Regions from separate parts of the Nonomuraea sp. NPDC059007 genome, predicted to be linked through region 2. Evidence: riboswitches for the same ligand, from Rfam matches in the RefSeq annotation. Region 2 holds a riboswitch; each other region holds the start of a gene.

Region 1 (5,729 bases), on a different contig from region 2:
TCTCCACCACGGTGGAGGCGATTCGGCCGCGCTCGCTGACGGGCAGGCCGTGAGCCTTGGCCCACTGCCTGATCTCGGAGCTCTTCTCGCGGGTCATCGCGCGCTGCCCGCCACGACCCCGACGACGCGTGGAGACGGCACCGCCGCGCCGAGCGTGCTGCACGAAAGGCGAGAGCGCATCCCTCAGCTTCTTGGCGTTAACGTCACTGAGGTCAATCTCATACGAAGCGCCGTCAATAGCGAAGCTGACCGTCTCATTGGCCTCGCCCCCATCGAGGTCATCGATGAGAATCTCCTGGATCTGCTTGGCCATCTACGCAATCCTTTCCCGGAGCATTGTTTCATTCGCCTGCCCAAACATATACCCGGAAAGGCGCTAAGACAATTCAGCGAGACACGGATTCGGCTGACTCGCGGATCAGTTGTGGTTCTCGACCCGATCCTGGCGGTTTGGCCGCCGGCCGGTGAGGGTCGCGGGACGCCTTCAGCGCACGCCAAAGTCGAGAGAACCGGTGACTCCAGCCGGTGTCACGGCGGCCGCCAATGCTTCCGTAAGGCCTTCCATTCGTCCTCGGCCCGCGCGCCGATCGGGGTTTCCACGGCGGCAGATTTCCCAGGAGCCGGCTGAACGCCTCGGGCGCGGCGCCGCGCGTGGGGGCCGTGTGGCGGACAACCGCCGACGCCCGACCATAGCGCCACGCGGATGCCACCGGTGAGACAGGTCGCCGACAAGGGGTGACCTGGGCGACTGACAGCCTAATGCCAGTCTCTCCAGGCTCCTTACCGGATCAAGGGAAATTTTTGGGCTATCCCGCCCGCCCCTGCTCGCGCAGGTCTTTGACCACCCGCGTTCCCGCCAGCCGGTCATGGGGACCGCGCAGCTGGGGACGGTCGATGAGGATGAGCATCCCCACGCCGAAGGCGACCACCGCGGCCCCCAGATCGAGCACCGGAATGCCCATCAACATGGTCGGTCCCGGATACAGCAGCGAACGTTTCAGCAGCCCATGGGAGGTCACAACGGCGCCGTCCGCAGGAACGACGCGAATCCGCATGATCGCCTGCCCGAAGGTACGGCCGCCCGCGGAATGCGACACCCAGTCGTAGACCGTATAGACAAGGCCGGCGCCGAACCAGGCGATGACCTCGGGCCAGCGACCCTCGAAGACCTCAAGCAGCCCTACAGACCGGAAGAGTGTCCACAGCCCGATGAACAGAATGTAATAGAACACGCCGAAGACCAAGGCCTCAATGAGGCGCGCGACCAGACGCTCCCACCATTCGGCGGTCACTGCGCGTTGGGCGGGCGCGGCCATAGCCTCAACCTCTCGACGGCCTTTAGATCGGCTGTCCCCTCATTCTGGTACGGCACGGCGCCACATGAAACAGGGGCCACCGGGCGGTGACCCCTGAATCCATGACCCGACCACTACTTGATCTTGACCACCACGGTACGCGCGACCTTGTCGGCGAACGTCTGCTGCAGCGGCTTGTCCCACAGCTGCGAGGCGCCGTTCAGCGCGACGAAGATGTAGCCGAGCCAGCCGAGGAACGGGATGCCCGAGATCAGGTATCCGCCCCACGTCACGCCGGCCCGCTTCATCGCGATGTCGGTGGACAGCCCGCCGTGCGGCATGGTGCCGCCGGCCGGGACGATCTTGATGCCCATGACGATCTTGCCGAGCGTCTGCCCGTTCATCTTGGTCATGATCAGCTCGTAGGCGATGTAGATCGCCCCGACCAGCACACCCGAGATGAGCCCGATGACCACTGAGCCGAAGAAGCCCGAGCTGGAACCGTCGAGCGAGCTGTAGGTCGCCAGGAACAGGCCGGCCATGATCAGCGTGATCACCCAGTAGACGATGCCGAAGAGCACACCGTCGATGATTCGGGCGACCAGCCGCTGCCACCACTCGGCCAGCGGCGCGGGCGCGCCGGGCGGCTGGACGCCCACCGGCTGACCGTAGGGCTTGCCGTAGCCGGGCTGGAAGCCCTGCTGGCCGTAGCCCTGCGGCTGCTGCTGCTGACCGTATCCGGGCTGCTGCTGGCCGTAACCCGGCTGCTGGCCGTAGCCCGGCTGGGCGTACTGCTGCCCGGACGGGGCCTGCTGGCCGTAGCCAGGCTGCTGGCCGTAACCCGGCTGCGAGCCGGGCTGCTGGCCGTACTGAGGCTGCTGCTGACCGTAGCCAGGCTGGCCGTAACCCGGCTGGGAGCCGGGCTGCTGGCCGTAACCCGGCTGCGAGCCGGGCTGCTGGCCGTACTCGGGCTGCTGCTGGCCGTAGCCGGGTTGCGACTGGGCCTGCTGGCCGTAACCGGGCTGCTGGCCGTAGCCGGGCTGCTGCTGACCGTAACCCGGCTGCTGGCCGTACTCGGGCTGCTGCTGGGCCTGCTGGCCGTAGCCAGGCTGCTGGCCGTAACCCGGCTGCGAGCCGGGCTGCTGGCCGTACTGAGGCTGCTGCTGACCGTATCCCTGCTGCTGGCCGTACTGGGGCTGCTGACCGTAACCCGGCTGGGAGCCGGACTGCTGTCCGTATCCCTGCTGGCCGTAGGGGTCGCCGTCTTGGCGGTAACCCACAACGGTCACGTCCGGGTCGGGCTCGCCCTGTGCGTGGCCCGCGTTGTGCTGTCCGTATTCGGGAGTCCCGGAGTTGTCGCCGGGGTCGTCCTGTGGATACGGCGGCTGTCCGGTGCTCACCGTGTCACCTCGCTTCGAGTGTGCATGTGGCACATGTCAGGACACATGCCTTCGCTGCCCAACGTATCGACATAGGTATCTACAATCACCTTTCCCTTTGGTCGAGGTCCGAGTCAAACGACGGCAGGTGGAGCAGCATCCTGGTGTTGCCCAGGGTGTTGGGCTTGACGTGCTCCAAGTCGAGGAACTCGGCTACGCCCTCGTCATAGGAGGCGAGCAGCTCGGCGTAGACCTCGGGAGATACCGGCGTGCCCTGGATCGGGCGGAACCCATGCGCGGCGAAGAAATCTACCGCGAATGTCAGGCAGAACACCCGCCGCAGCCCGAGTTCGCGGGCCGTTCCGATCAAAGCGGTAACGATTTGGCCCCCAACTCCGAGACCGCGGGCGTCGGGATCGACGGCCACGGTGCGAATCTCGGCGAGGTCCTCCCACAACACGTGCAGGGCACCGCATCCGACGACCTGCCCGCCACGCTCAGCCACCCAGAACTCCTGGACGTCCTCGTAAAGAGTGACCGTGGCCTTTTCCAGCAGGCGCGGCCCGGCTCCGGCATAAGTGTCGACCAGGCGCCTGATCGTCCGGACATCCGGCGTGCGAGCCCGCCTCACGACGACCTCGATGTCGGGTACCGCCCGTTCGGCGACCTGTTCCATGGCACTTCAGAGTACAGACGCAATTACGGCTGCCCCCTATTTGCCCGCCTACTTCCTCAACCATCTCACCCAGTGGACGAGCATGCCCGACAACAGCCATCGCCCCCTCAACCACCAGGCGAATAGCCGGTGACGAGCAATGACTCCCCCGGTGACACCGAACCTCACGTACGTCCCATGCACCCGCAAAGTGCGCATAAAGTCGCTCCTGTACGGCGGAGCACGTGATCCCCCCGTGACACTTCGGTTGTGAAACCTCAACAGACTTGGCAGTTCTGGTTGAGCACGAACCTGGAGTGCACTAGTGTCCAGCGTCGATGTCACCCGCGTTCTTACGCGCGGCGGCACGCCTAATCCCCTCCCCTGGGGAGCCGGGGACCCGCCAGTGGCCGCAGGCCATCCCGGGGTGAATCCGAGCCACGGCTCGGTAGGGCTGCTCCGGCCCGAACCCGTCAGCTAACCCGGTAGGCGGCCATGAGAGGAGCTGGTTGGTGAAGCGCACGCGTAACCGTGAGGGGAAGCCCGCGGGCAAGCATGCCCGCCCTCCCGAACCAGGCATCAAGAAGCGGCTGGTCGTCCTGACGGCAGCCGTAGCCGCGGTGACGTTCACCGTCACGCCTCTCGGTTCCGCCGCCGCCGATCCGAAGCCGTCGCTCAAGCAACTGTCGGAGCAGGCCGAGAAGCTCCACACGGAGATCGAGACGCTCAGCGAGCAGTTCAACGGCCAGCGTGTGAAACTCAGGGACGCCCAGAAGGCCGTCGACGCCGCCAAGAAGACGCTGGCCTCCAGCGAGGCCGATCTCGCCACCAAGCGCCAGCGGGCGGGCATGCTCGCCCAGAGCGAGTACATGATGGGCGGCTTCAGCCGCGCCCTCGCCTTCGCCGCCTCCGACGACCCCGAGCTCTTCCTCGACCGCGCCGCGACCAGCTTCGCGCTGGAGCAGCAGCAGGGCGAGGAGGTCAACCAGGTCACCCGCGCCAGGGAACTGGCCGAGAAGGCGCAGTCCGAGGCGAAGACCCGCATCGACAAGGTCACCGAGATCGTCGAGGACCTGGACGCCCGACGCGACAAGATCAGCAAGCTGGTCAAGAAGGTCGAGAGCGACCTGTTCCAGCGGGCCATCGGCGAGGCCGGGCGGCCGGGCACCCGCGCGGTGCGGGTCAGCCTGCCGATCGCCGGCTCCGGCAAGGCGGCCGAGGCGGCCAGGTGGGCGCTGACGCAGCAGCTCAAGCCGTACGTGTGGGGCGCCGAGGGTCCCAGCTCCTACGACTGCTCGGGCCTGGTCATGGCGGCCTACCAGCGGGTCGGCATCTCGCTGCCGCACTACACCGGCGACCAGTGGACGGCCGGCACCCGCATCTCCCGCGAGGAGCTGCGCCCCGGTGACCTGGTGTTCTTCTACAGCGACCTGCACCACGTCGGCATCTACGTCGGCGGCGGCATGATGGTGCACGCGCCGCAGACCGGCGACGTCGTGCGCCTGGCGTCGATCTCCCGCCGCCCGTGGGCGGGCGCGGTCCGCATCGCGAACTGACCCCGCCAAAGAGACGGAACCAGGACCCCACGCCAGCCAAAACCGACCCCGCCGGGCGAACCGGCGGGGTCGAGTCTCGGTCCTGCTAGATCAGCTGGCGGCGTGCCGCCCAGGCCACCGCCTCGATGGCGGTGGCCACACCGATCCTGTCGCATATCCCTCGCAAACGGCGGCGTACCGTGCGTCCGCTGATCTCCAGCCGGCGCCCTACCCGATCGACCGTGACTCCCTTGGCCAGCTCGGCGAGCAAGGCTAAATCGGCGTGGCTCAGCTCAACGCCCTCGGTGAGCACATCCATCGGGAGCCCTCCCCCCAACAGCAGAACTCGCAGACGTATCGGACCGCGCAACGCGCTCGTCCCGCAGACGGTAAACGCATTCAGGAAAGGTCGTCAAGCTCGACAATTGCCCAGCTTGACCAGCTGTATTGACATGATCAAATCTATGTGAACTACTCGCCATATGTCGTCACACTTCGGGGCACGATGAGCGATCTCACTGATCCTTACAACGCCCCTCGGTCACCGACACTGACCCCCGCCGACGTGCTGGGATTCGATCCGTTCGATCCCGGGTTCCGGCGTGACCCGTACGGAAAGTACCGGGAGCTTCGCGAGCGTGGCGATTTATTTCATACCCGCGGCGGTTTGGTGGTAGCCACATCACACGAGCACGTCTCGGCCATGCTGCGCGACCCCCGCTTCGGCCACGGGCACGTCCCGGCGGACACCGATGACCCCGACCGGCCACAGGTGTCGTTCCTGCGTCTCGACCCGCCCGACCACACGCGGCTGCGGGCTCTGGTCAGCCGGGCGTTCACGCCCCGCATGCTCGAACGGCTGCGC
Region 2 (5,729 bases):
TTCTGCGGCGTTTTGGGCACCCCTTGCGGCCAGGCGCCGGTGATGTATCTCCGGTGCACCCCGCCGGGGAAGGCGATCTCGCGCTCGTGGGACAGGTGGCTCGCGGCCTTCAGCGTGTCCTGGACGTCGATGCCGCCCGGGGCGTCGACCTCGTAGACGAAGCGGCGCGGGACGGCGTTGTCGATGTCCATCCGCGTGCTGGTCCCGACGAAGGCGGACGGCCGGGACTTGAGCACGTGGTCGGACAGGTTCGTCATCGACGGGTCGCGCGGCAGCAGTCCCCGCTCGAAGATCTCGTCGGGAGACCTGTCCTCGGCGCGGTAGACCGGCGGGCGGTCCCGCCGCCAGATCGGGTACGGCGTGATGGACGAGACGTCCACGCTCTTGTCGGCCGCCGACTCAAGGTGGTTGCCGGGGCCGCGCACGGGCGTCGGCGGCCGCTTGCCGGGCGGGATCGCGCCGGACCCCGTCTTGGAGGCCGGCTTGCGCAGCAGCGCGGACGCGCGTCCGAACAGGCGCAGCGCGCTGCGTTCCAGCAGTTCGACCATCCGGCGGATGATCTCCCGCGCGGCCGTCCTGGCGCCGCCCACGACGGGACCCACGGCGGCGAGCGAGGCGCCGGCGGTGGGGCCCGAGGCGGCGACCAGCCGCGCCAGGTGCAGGGCGAGCCGCATGAGCAGGACGATCAGCGCCACCTTCATGGCCAGCACGATCATCGCGGAGATCTGTAACGCGCCGCCGATGAGCAGCGCGGCGGTGACCGCGTCGCCGGTGCGGGCGGAGGTGTCGCGCCACTCGCCGTCGAACGCCCGCACGCCTTCGCCCTCGTTGCGCGCGGTGGTCTGGGCGGCGTGCGTGGCCGCGGCCGAGGAGACGCGCACCGCCGTCATCGCGAAGGAGATCCACTGGGTACCGGCCGCGTGCAGCCGGTCCTCGTCGACGAGCGGCCACGAGACGACGATGTTGAGCAGCATGGCCAGCCCCGGTGGTGGCTGCAGCGCCACGGTGCCCCTCCTTGCCCGGTGATCACATCCGAGGGGTCACACTACTGGGGCGCGCTCACTGCATGGAGATGTGCGGGTGGTCGAAGTGGTTCTCGGTGATGCTGCCGCGGTCGCTCATCGCCCGCCATCCCGACCCCATGTTGATGCGCTGCTTCCAGATCACGTACTTCACGCCGAAGCGGTTCTTGTTCTTGATCGCCCAGGCCGCGATCTGGTCGCCGAGCGCCTGGTTGGCGGCGGTGGGCATGGAGCCGCCGGTGCTCATCATGAAGTCGCAGGCCCGGCCGAGCGGGTGCTCGCCGCCGCCGCCCGAGCGGTAGCAGCCGACCTCGAAGGGCAGGTTGAAGGTCTTTTTGATCTCGTCGCGGATGATCCGCATCCGTGAGGTGATGTTGTCGGAGCCGGAGGGCAGCTCGGGGGCCCAGGATCCGTCGTTGCGCTTGCCGGTGCCGTACGGCATGAGGTCCTGGAGCTTGTCCTTGATGTCCTTGATGACGCCTTCGGCCTCGTCGCGCTCCTTGGCCACCTCGTCCGCCTGTCCGGCGATCTGGGTGGTGAGCGCGGCGGCCGCGTCCGCGGCCTTCTTCTTCTCGTCGCGGGCGGCGGCGACGCCCGCGATGACCGCCTGCTCCTCGTCGGTGAGCTGCTCCAGTACGGCCGCGCCCGGCGCGTCAGGCGTGTACAGGAAGCCGGGCAGCGTGCCGCCGCTGCCCTGGTAGCGCAGCTGGGCGATCTCGGCCACCCGCCGCTCGGCCTCGACCAGCGCCGTCTCGGCGGTGGCCAGGCGCGCCTGGGCGGACTTCTCCGCCTCCTTCGCCTTGGCGAGTGCCACGCGCTTGCCGTTGTAACTCTCGATGAGCTTGTCGACCTGGGTGTTGAGCTTCTTCAGCTCGGCCCGCAGCTGCTTCTCGCCCGGCTTGGGCGCGGCGTGCGCGCTCGCCGGGGTGAACGCCACAGCTGCGGCGGTGATGAGACCGATGGCCAAAGTCGCGGGGGACGCAACCGCCACGTGGGGGATTCCTCTCCATCTGCCGGCCGGGTTAGCTGACGGGTTCGGGCTGGGAGATGCCCTACCACCGAAGTGGATTCACCCCAGGTGAGGCTGGGTCCCCGGCTCCCGGGCAACACGCCCGGGATTAGGCGGCAACGGCTGTGACAACCGGTGCGTGAGGGATATTAGTAGTAAATGGCGGGCAATGCGACTTCAAGTGGAAACCAATTAGTGATCTACCTGTGATCGAAGCAGGCGTGCGGCCTCCTCGGGCAGCACGTCGTTGACGAAGGCCCCCATCGCCGACTCCGACCCCGCCAGGTACTTGAGCTTGCCGGGCGCGCGCCTGATCGAGAACAGCTCCAGGTGCAGATGTCCCAGCTCACGCAGGTACCGCACCGGCGCCTGGTGCCACGCCGAGATGTACGGCATGGCCACCCCGAAGATTCCGTCCAGCGCCCGCAGCACCGAGGTGTAGAGCGGCGCGAAGGCCGCCCGCTCCGCCTCGGTCAGCGCCGCGAGGTCCGGCACCTGACGATGCGGGTAGACATGCACCTCGTACGGCCAGCGCGCCGCGGCCGGGACGAAGGCGGTCCACAACTCGTTGGCCGCCACGACCCGCTCCCCGGCCCGTTCGGCGGCCAGCACGTCCGCGAACAGCCCCGGCCGCCGCTGCGCCGCCGCGAGCTGAAGCTTGGTCCGCGGCGTCACGTACGGGTAGGCGTAGATCTGCCCGTGCGGGTGGGGCAGCGTGATCCCGATCTCCTCGCCCCGGTTCTCGAAGACGAAGACCTGCTCCACGCCCTCGATCGCGGACAACTCGGCGGTGCGGTCCGCCCACGCCTCCATGACCAGCTCGACCTGCGCGTCGCTCAGCCGTGAGAACGACGAGGAGTGCTCGGAGGTGAAGCACACCACCTCACACCGCCCCGCACCCGGCCGCACCTCACTCAAGCCGCCCACATCGTGATAAGTCCCAAAATTTCCGCTGAAAGATGGGAAGCGGTTCTCGAACACCACCACGTCATAGTCGTGCGCCGGGATCTCCGAGGCCCGCGTGTCGGACGACGGGCACAGCGGGCACTCGTCGGCGGGCGGCAGGAACGTCCGCGTCTGCCGGTGCCCCGCGATCGCGATCCACTCCTCGGTCAGCGGGTCGTAGCGAAGTTCCGAGGCGAGTGGCCGGGGGTCGAGCGGACGCCGGTCCACCGCACCGCGGTCGGCGTCGTCGCGCCGGTCGAAGTAGATCAGCTCTCGCCCGTCGGCCAGGTGGGTGATGGTGCGCTTCACTGCGTGCCCTCCGCGATGATCAGTTCCCCGACGCGCTCGGCCAGCTCGGCGCGCGCCTCGGCGGGCAGACCCTGGTCGCTGATGACGACGTCGGCCTCTGCCAGGTCGGCGATCGTGCTGATGCCGACGGTGTTCCACTTGGTGTGGTCGGCCGGCACGACCAGGCGGTGGGCGGCGGCCACCAGCTCCCGGTCGGTCTCCGACTCCAGCAGGTTCGGCGTGGTGAACCCGGCGCGCGCGCTCATCCCGTGCACGCCCAGGAACAGCGTGTCCACGTGCAGGCGGCGGATCGCGGCGACGGCGACGGGACCGACCAGCGCGTCGGAGGGCGTGCGGACGCCGCCGGTGAGCACCACCGTGCGGTCGGCGCGCGGAGCGCGGTGGAAGACGTCGGCGACCGGGACCGAGTTCGTGATGACGGTGAGGTCGGGCACCGAGACCAGGTGGTGGGCCAGCGCCCACGTGGTGGTGCCCGCCGACAGGGCGACCGCGGTGCCCGGCCCGACCAGCTCGGCGGCGCGGCGCGCGATCGCCTCCTTCTCCTGCTGCTGGCGGGCGGACTTGGCGGTGAAGCCCGGCTCTTCCGTGGAGCCGGGGCCGAGTGTGGTCGCGCCGCCGTGCACCTTCTCCAGCAGGCCGCGCTCGGCCAGCGACTCCAGATCGCGCCGCACGGTCATGTCGGAGACGCCGAGCTCGCGCACGAGGTCGGCCACGCGGACGCCGCCGCTGGCCCGGACCCGTTCGAGGATCGTCTGTTGCCGCTGCTGTGCGAGCACACGCCCTCCTTCCAACAAGTTCAAACAGATTATGACATGAACATGTTGAAGAATGTGAGGTCGCTTGCCGGGGGGCCTGGTGTGGGATACGCATGCCGTACTGGAAAAGGCCCGCTCAAAGGAGGACGACGGATGGCAAGGCGCGCCCGCAAGTCCCGAGCACGCAAGAAGAAGAAGGCCAACCACGGCAAGCGCCCCGCGTCGCGCTGACGGTCACCCGGCCGCGGTGAGCTCCTTCACGGCGGCCGAAACCGCCCGGTGGAACGTCGGGTAGGCGTAGATCATCTCGTCGAGCCTGGTGAGCGGGACGCGGGCGTGCACCGCCAGCGTCAGCAGACCCAGGACCTCGCCCCCGGGCGGCGCCGCCACGGTCGCGCCGACCAGGACGCCGTCGGCCGCCACCAGCTTGACCAGCCCCTCGGCCTGGGCGATGTAGCCGCGCGTGCCCAGATCGCCCACGGCGACGCGCACATCCAGGCCCCGCTCGCGGGCCTGCGCCTCGGTCAGGCCCACCGCGCCCACCTCGGGATCGGTGAAGGTCACCCGGGGCACGGCGTGGTATTCGGCCGCGTGCACCGGCTCGCCGAGGATCTCCTTGACCACGATGTTCGCCTGGTACATCGACATGTGCGTGAACGCGCCCTTGCCGACCGCGTCGCCGATCGCCCAGACGCCCTCGGCCGCGCGCATCCGCGCGTCCACCGGAATCGCCCGCGCGCTCTCGTCGAGCCCGATCGCGCCGACGCCCAGCGCCTTCAGATCCACCCGGCGGCCCGTCGCCACCAGCAGCCGCTCCGCCTCGGCGCCGCCGACCGTGAAGCGGCCGTCCGCGTAGTCCACGCGGGCGACCTTGGCCGAGGTCCGCACGTCGATGCCGCGCCCGGCGAAGACCTTCTCCAGCAGAGCGCTTGTCTCCGGCTCTTCGAGCGCGATCAGCCGGTCGGCCGCCTCGACCACCGTCACCGCCACGCCGAACGTCCGGAACATCTGCGCCAGCTCCGCCCCGATCGCGCCGCCGCCCAGCACGATGATCGACTCGGGCAGCTCGGCGTTCTCGATCGCCTGATGGTTGGTCCAGTACGGCGTGCCCGCCAGCCCCTCGATCGGCGGCACCGCCGCCTGCGAACCGGTCGCGATCACGATGCCGCGCGCCGCGCGCAGCACCTGGTCGCCGACGGTCACCTCGCCCGGCCCGGTGACAAGCCCGTGGCCCCTGACCAGGTGGCCGCCCTTGCCGGTGAAGCGGTCGGCGGCCACCTTGTCGTCCCAGGAGTCGGTGGCCTCGCGCACCCGGCGTACCAGCGCCGGCCAGTCGCGCGAGGTCTCCGCCTCGTGAATCATGATCTTCGAGGGAATGCAGCCCCAGTAGGGGCACTCGCCGCCCACCAGGTTCGACTCGACGGCGGCCACGCGCAGCCCCGCCTCCGCCAGCCGGCCGGCCACGTCCTCGCCGCCCGGACCCATCCCCAGCACGATCACATCGACGTCCATTCTCAGTACATAACCAGCCGTGAGCCGGAGTTCACCCGGAACGTGGCAAATTCGCCAGCGCCTGGTCGACCCGCTCCTGCGGCAGCGCGAAGTCCTCCAGCTCGCCCGCCAGGTAGCGGTCGTAGGCGCCGAGGTCGAAGTGGCCGTGGCCGCACAGCGCGGTCAGCAGCACCTTCT
Region 3 (5,729 bases), on a different contig from region 2:
GTGCCGCTCATGGCCTGTTGCAGCCACAGCCCGTCGACGGCCAGCCGAGCCAGGAGCAGGTCGATGTCGTGGGGTTCGGCCGAGGTGGGCAGCGGGGCCCAGCGGCGGATGAGCTCGTTCCACACCGTGGCGAGGTCGGGAACGGAGGCCGACTCGAGCATGAACGCCAGGTCCGCCTTGCCCGACTGGCTGTCCGCGCCCACCCGCACATAGGCCGCCACGACCTCTCGCACCGACGCCTCCGCCGGCGGTTTGCCCAGCTCGGTGGCGAGCCACGTCTCCCAGGCGTCGGTCAGTTGCTTCTGGATCGCCAGCAGTAGCTCGTGCCGCGTCCGGAAGTGGTACATCAGCCCGCCCTTGGTGACGCCCGCCTCCTCGGCCGCCGACTCCAGCGTCAGGCCGGTGATGCCGTCGCGTTCCGCCACGCGGATCGCGGCGTTCAGGATCTGGTTCCGCTGGCTTGGTCGCACCCCGTAACTCTACCGTCCAGAAGGCACAGTTATGGGGACATGCCCGAGTCGCCGTGCGCGTGCTCTGAGCACCCATGTCTCTCATGGGACTGGGGGAATCGGGTTGGTGAACATGAACGTCCCTTCGCCATTCTGCGTGGCACACCCGGCGGGAAGGCAGCTCGCCTCGAATGAGGAAACTATACCATCCAGAAGGTATAGTAACTCATCGCTGGGGTCCGTGCCGGGGCGCGAGCTCCGGAAGTTCACGAGGGCCCGTCGGCGGCGACGCTCAGCGCGGCGTGTACGGCAATGCCGTCGGAGCCGACCGTGTTGACGGGCCTGGTCAGGGTTGTCCGCCGACCGCCCAGTCGAGCAGCCTCTGAGCGGTCTGGAAGCGGCGGGTGGAGCTGGTCTCCCCGAGAATGACGCCGGCCAGTTGCCGGCCTTCACGGTCCGCGGCGAAGGAGAGCGTGTACCCGGCGGCCCGGGTGTAGCCGGTCTTCAGACCGACGGCGCCCGGCTTGCCGAGAAGCCGATTCGTGTTCCGCCAGGAGTAGGCGCGGTGCTCCGCCGTCGCGGCCACCGAGCGATACCGGCTGGAGGCGACCTTCTTGAGCGCCTGGACGCCCAGCGCGGCCTGGGCCAGCCGCGCCTGGTCGCGTGCGGTGGAGTAGCCGCCTCCGTTGGTGGGCATCCCGTCGGCGTTGACGTAGCGCGTGTCCCGCATACCGAGCTCGCGAGCAGTGAGGTTCATCTTCGCGGTGAACGCGTCGACGCCCGGACCGTACACGCGGGCGAGCGTGTGGGCGGCGTCCGCGCCGGAAGGCAGCATCAGGGCGTACAGCAGGTTCTCCACGGTCAGCCGGTCTCCGGCGCGCAGGCCGGCCACCGAGGCACCGCCCTTCGAGGCGTAGCGAACATCCCCAGAGGTGACCTTGACGACGTCACCCGGCTTGGCCTCCTTCAGCACGGTGTAGGCGGTCATCACCTTGGTGAGGCTGGCCACGGGCATCCGAAGATCGGCCTTCTTGCTGAAGTAGACCTTGCCGGTCTTGGTGTCGATCACGTGAGCCGCACGGCCGAGCACCGTGGGGGCGTGCGCCGCGACGTCTTGAACGTGGGAGCGGGACTCCGGCGAGTCGTCGGGCCCGACCGGAGGGATGGCCTGCGCGGCGGTGGCGCAGGCGGTCATGGCAACGGCGGTGGCGGCGAGGCCGAGCAGCGCGCGGTTCAGCCGGTTCTTGAGATCGGTGGGCATGAAGGACTTTGCTCCTTGCTTCCATGCCGCCTACCGGGTTAGCTGACGGGTTCGGGCTGGGAAGTGCCCTACGGTCGCGGCTGAGCGAGCGTCCGATTCACCCCGATGAAGATTGGGTCCCCGGCTCCGTGGAAACGGATTCGGCGGCCGGACGTCGTCCTGCGGGTTCCCCAGGAGACGCACGGTCCGGGCAATGAAACGGCAACGAACCCGTCTAGGGCCCGTCACGCAATGCCCGAGACCCTACCAAAAAGCACATATCGTGCAAACAGTACATTTCCGGCTGCTGTTGGAGGACTCACGACGGGCGGGACAGACCAAGCACGATCAGGTCGAACAGCTCCTGGAACGCCTCCGCGTTCGTCCGGCCGAGATGCTCGAGCACCTCGGGATCCTGCAGCCGGTCCAGGGCGGCGTAGATCACCTCCGCCACGAGGCGCGCGTCCGTTTCGCGGAACGCACCGCTGTCTATGCCCTCCTGGATGAGCGCGGCGGCGATGGACGTGGCGAACCGGTAGTGCTCCTCGAACAGCCGGCGGATTCCCGGCTGCCCGGCGACATCGACCGAGAACGCCCGAGCCGCGCGGGTCAGCGCCGTGCTCGCCGCGGACATGTAGGCGTGAACTCGCCCGAGCGGCTCGTCCATCGCCCTCGCCTGGGCCATCGCCTGCCGGCCGACGCGCTGCAGAAGCCGGTCGACGACGAGCGCGACGAGTTCGTCCTTGCTGGGCGCCAGCTCGTAGAGGGTACGCCGCGAGCAGTGCAGCCGGGCGGCGAGCTCCTGAATCGTCAGCCGGCGAAAGCCCTCCCGAAGGAAGATCTCCTCCAGCTCGGCGAGCACGTTCTCCTGCCGGCTGGTGAAGGAACGCCCGAGCGAGAGGGCGACGGGCGGTCGAGGATATCCGGTCATGCCTGCACTTTCAGGGTACTGTCTAGGGTACCAGGTACTCGAAGATAGTACCCTCTGTGTGTGGAGGCGGAATGCGCCGACCCAGCCGAACCCAAGTGAGCATCATGTCGTGCCTGCCGCTGGCCGCCGCGCTCGTCGCGGTCAGCGATCCCGTACGGGCGGACGCCGACCGATGCGCGGCCCTGACGAACGCGACCGTGACCGACACGACGATCACGCGAGCCAGGACGGTGACCGCGACGACATCGGTACCGGAGCACTGCCTGGTCGACGCCTATGTCACCACGCCAGGTGACGCGACGGTGCCCAGCAACCAGGTGAACTTCCGCTTGGGCCTGCCGACCGCGTGGAACTCGGACTTCTACTTCCAGGGTGTGGGCGGGCTCGCCGGGCACATCGTTCCGTTCGACGAGGGACTGAGACGCGGCTACGCCTCGGCCGCCACGGACACCGGACATCAAGGCGCGAGCCCGTTAGGCCACCCCGAACTCGACGGCAGGTGGGCGCTCGGCAACCGGCCCAAGCAGATCGACTACGCCTACCGGGGCGTCCACGTCAGCACGGTCGCGGCCAAGGCGATCACCGCGATCCACTACGGGCGCGACACGCGCAAAGCCATCTTCAACGGGTGCTCCAACGGGGGACGGCAAGGCCTCATGGAGGTCCAGCGCTACCCCGCGGACTATGACGGGGTGATCGCCGAAGGCCCGGCGTTCGCCGCGGGCGACACGTTCCTGCGCTGGATCTCGCAGGCACAGGCACAACTGGCCACATCCGGGTCCTGGCTGTCGCCCGAGACGCTGCCGATCCTCTCGGCGGAATCGCTGAAGCGGGGCGATGCCCGGGACGGGCTGACCGACGGCCTGGTCGCCGATCCGCGCAAGGCGGCCGTCAACCCCGGCCGGCTCGTCGGCCCCGGCAAGCTGACCCGGGCCCAGGCCGCCGCCGCACGGACCATCTATCGCGGACCCGGGCCGCTCCGGGGACATCCCGCCGGACACGAGGAGATGTGGCGTTCCTACATCACCGGCTCGGCGGCCCCTCAGATGGGACCCGACGGCAAGCTCGTCTTCCCTTTCAGCCTGGCCGCACCGTTGTCGTACACGTTCACCAACGAGTTCCTGCGGTACTTCCTGTTCAGCGATCCGAGCTATGACCTCACCAGGTTCGACCTCGCCAAAGATCGGCGGGCCGTCGAGCGGATACGCGCGCTGCTCGACGCGACCGACCCCGACCTCACGGCCTACGAGGCCCGGGGCGGCAAGCTGCTCATGGTGCACGGCTGGTCCGACCCCGCCCTGAGCGGTGCGGCCCCGGTCGCCTACCACAAGGAGGTCGTCGCCGAGATGGGTGCGGCGCGTACCGCCGGCTTCTTCCGCCTGTTCATGGCGCCGGGGATGGGGCATTGCGCGGGCGGGCCAGGACCGAACACGTTCGACGCGCTCACGGCGATGGAACAGTGGATCAACCGGGGCACGGCGCCCACCTCCATCATCGCGACCAACCCGACGAGCGGCCGCAGCCGGCCCCTGTGCCCGCACCCTGCCGTCGCGCGCTACAAGGGCTCGGGCAGCATCGAGGACGCCGCGAACTTCACCTGCGGATCCCCGCCACGGGCCTCCGTGTAGTCGAGCGGCATCGCCTGCGGCTCGCAGGTGCGCACTCCAGCGCGAGGGCACAACCCACCACCTTCCCTTCAAGGTCATTTACACGGACGGTGTCGACGTGAGAGCGTTCAGTGATGAAAGGGCTGGTGTTCAGCCCATCATGTGCCCGCCTTCCGAAAGGTCGTCTGTCGTGCGTCTGCGCCAGAGCGCTGTTGCCCTCGCCGGAGTACTCGCCCTCTCAACCATCACCGCCGGTCCTGCCGGCGCCGCCACCGGACAGTTCCAGTACACCTTCGTCGGCTTGGACGGGACACCGCAGAGGGCGGTGCTCGACGATCCGCGGGGCGGCGAGTGCATCACCCTGCCCGAGGTCGCCGATCCCGGCGCGAGCGAGCCCGCGCATTCGCCACGCAACCGGACCGACGCCGCCGCCACGGTATTCACCGAGCCCGGTTGCGAGGGTGACTACTTCACCCTGCGGCCGTACACGGGCAGGGGCTCGGAGAGGTTGAAGCTGCGTTCAGTGGTGTTCTCCCGCTGAGTGCAACCACAGGTTCCGTCAGAGACCGTGAACCGAGGCGATGGTGAAGGGGCGTTGTGGCACGCCAGGTCCGAGTGGGCCGCCCTTGTCGAACTGGGATCGGACCACGTGGAGGCTGCCGCGCAGCCGTACCAGAGTCGTGGGAAGTTGAAGGGCGGCATCGGCCACCCGGCGCTCCATCCGCGCCTGCGTGCCGTCCTCCCGCAGCCGCCATCTGCTGATGGCGTTGCTGACGTTGTGCACGACCCAGAGCGTGCCCGACCGCAACTCCAGGCCGTCGGCGTGCGTCATGTCGGCGCCTTTCAACGAGACCCTGCGGATGGCACCCGTTTCAGGGTCGAGCCGGTAGAGGTCGCCACCGGTCATGTCGGCGGTCAGCAGGTATCGGCCTGCGGGGTCCGCGGCGATGCCGTTGAGCGTGTAGGCGTTCGGCGCGTGCGGGTCGAGGACCCCGCTCAGGTCGAAGTGCGGCCGCAGAGCCGATGGCCGCTCCCCCGCGTCGTCCACCTGCTCGCGGGTGACGCGGTAGACGACGGCACGCACGCTGTCGGTGAGATAGGCCGTGCCGTCCCGGGTTATCGCCAGATCGTTGACGAACCTGCCGCCCGTGCCGGACACCTCGAAGCGGGCCAGTAGCGCGCGGCTCCGCGTGTCGTAGACCATCACCCCGGAGGTCGAGTCGATGACCCACAGCCGGCCGAACCGGTCGACCTCCAGGCCGTTGGCGGTACGGCGGCCGTCGGCGCCGGCGGGTATGAACGTTCGCGCCACCCGTCGCCCGGGCGTCATCTGGAAGATCGTCCCGTCCGCGAAGGACCCGGCGTAGAGGTGTCCCGTGCGGGGGTCGGCGGTGATGCCCTCCGGATAGACGGACCGGCCGGGCAACTCGTAGGCCGCGGCGATGCGTACCTTCGGCGCGAGGGCTTCCGCGGGCGCCGCGGAACCCAGGAAGGCGACCGCC

The links. Region 2 has a riboswitch for cyclic di-AMP ahead of ACFWY5_RS55620 (coiled-coil domain-containing protein). Riboswitches for the same ligand answer to the same signal wherever they lie in the genome.
Region 1: linked by a shared signal. The riboswitch ahead of ACFWY5_RS44365 (NlpC/P60 family protein) and the one ahead of ACFWY5_RS55620 (coiled-coil domain-containing protein) in region 2 are both predicted to bind cyclic di-AMP.
Region 3: linked by a shared signal. The riboswitch ahead of ACFWY5_RS24000 (D-alanyl-D-alanine carboxypeptidase family protein) and the one ahead of ACFWY5_RS55620 (coiled-coil domain-containing protein) in region 2 are both predicted to bind cyclic di-AMP.

Annotation. Positions count from the first base shown of each region.
Region 1 covers NZ_JBHYJD010000042.1:84,136-89,864, reverse strand. Annotated here, with positions in the region: gene ACFWY5_RS44385 (Lsr2 family protein) at 1-313, opposite strand, end outside; gene ACFWY5_RS44380 (RDD family protein) at 807-1,316, opposite strand; gene ACFWY5_RS44375 (RDD family protein) at 1,430-2,695, opposite strand; gene ACFWY5_RS44370 (amino-acid N-acetyltransferase) at 2,781-3,350, opposite strand; cyclic di-AMP (ydaO/yuaA leader) riboswitch at 3,688-3,836, shown strand; gene ACFWY5_RS44365 (NlpC/P60 family protein) at 3,842-4,885, shown strand; gene ACFWY5_RS44360 (LuxR C-terminal-related transcriptional regulator) at 4,971-5,183, opposite strand; gene ACFWY5_RS44355 (cytochrome P450) at 5,535-5,729, shown strand, end outside.
Region 2 covers NZ_JBHYJD010000084.1:17,596-23,324, forward strand. Annotated here, with positions in the region: gene ACFWY5_RS55615 (hypothetical protein) at 1-1,004, opposite strand, end outside; gene ACFWY5_RS55620 (coiled-coil domain-containing protein) at 1,060-2,013, opposite strand; cyclic di-AMP (ydaO/yuaA leader) riboswitch at 2,020-2,157, opposite strand; gene galT (galactose-1-phosphate uridylyltransferase) at 2,224-3,285, opposite strand; gene ACFWY5_RS55630 (DeoR/GlpR family DNA-binding transcription regulator) at 3,282-4,061, opposite strand; gene ACFWY5_RS55635 (50S ribosomal protein bL37) at 4,194-4,271, shown strand; gene ACFWY5_RS55640 (dihydrolipoyl dehydrogenase family protein) at 4,275-5,552, opposite strand; gene ACFWY5_RS55645 (TrpB-like pyridoxal phosphate-dependent enzyme) at 5,584-5,729, opposite strand, start outside.
Region 3 covers NZ_JBHYJD010000014.1:58,945-64,673, forward strand. Annotated here, with positions in the region: gene ACFWY5_RS23995 (TetR/AcrR family transcriptional regulator) at 1-470, opposite strand, end outside; gene ACFWY5_RS24000 (D-alanyl-D-alanine carboxypeptidase family protein) at 796-1,710, opposite strand; cyclic di-AMP (ydaO/yuaA leader) riboswitch at 1,723-1,866, opposite strand; gene ACFWY5_RS24005 (TetR/AcrR family transcriptional regulator) at 2,009-2,620, opposite strand; gene ACFWY5_RS24010 (tannase/feruloyl esterase family alpha/beta hydrolase) at 2,725-4,248, shown strand; gene ACFWY5_RS24015 (hypothetical protein) at 4,418-4,768, shown strand; gene ACFWY5_RS24020 (SMP-30/gluconolactonase/LRE family protein) at 4,787-5,729, opposite strand, start outside.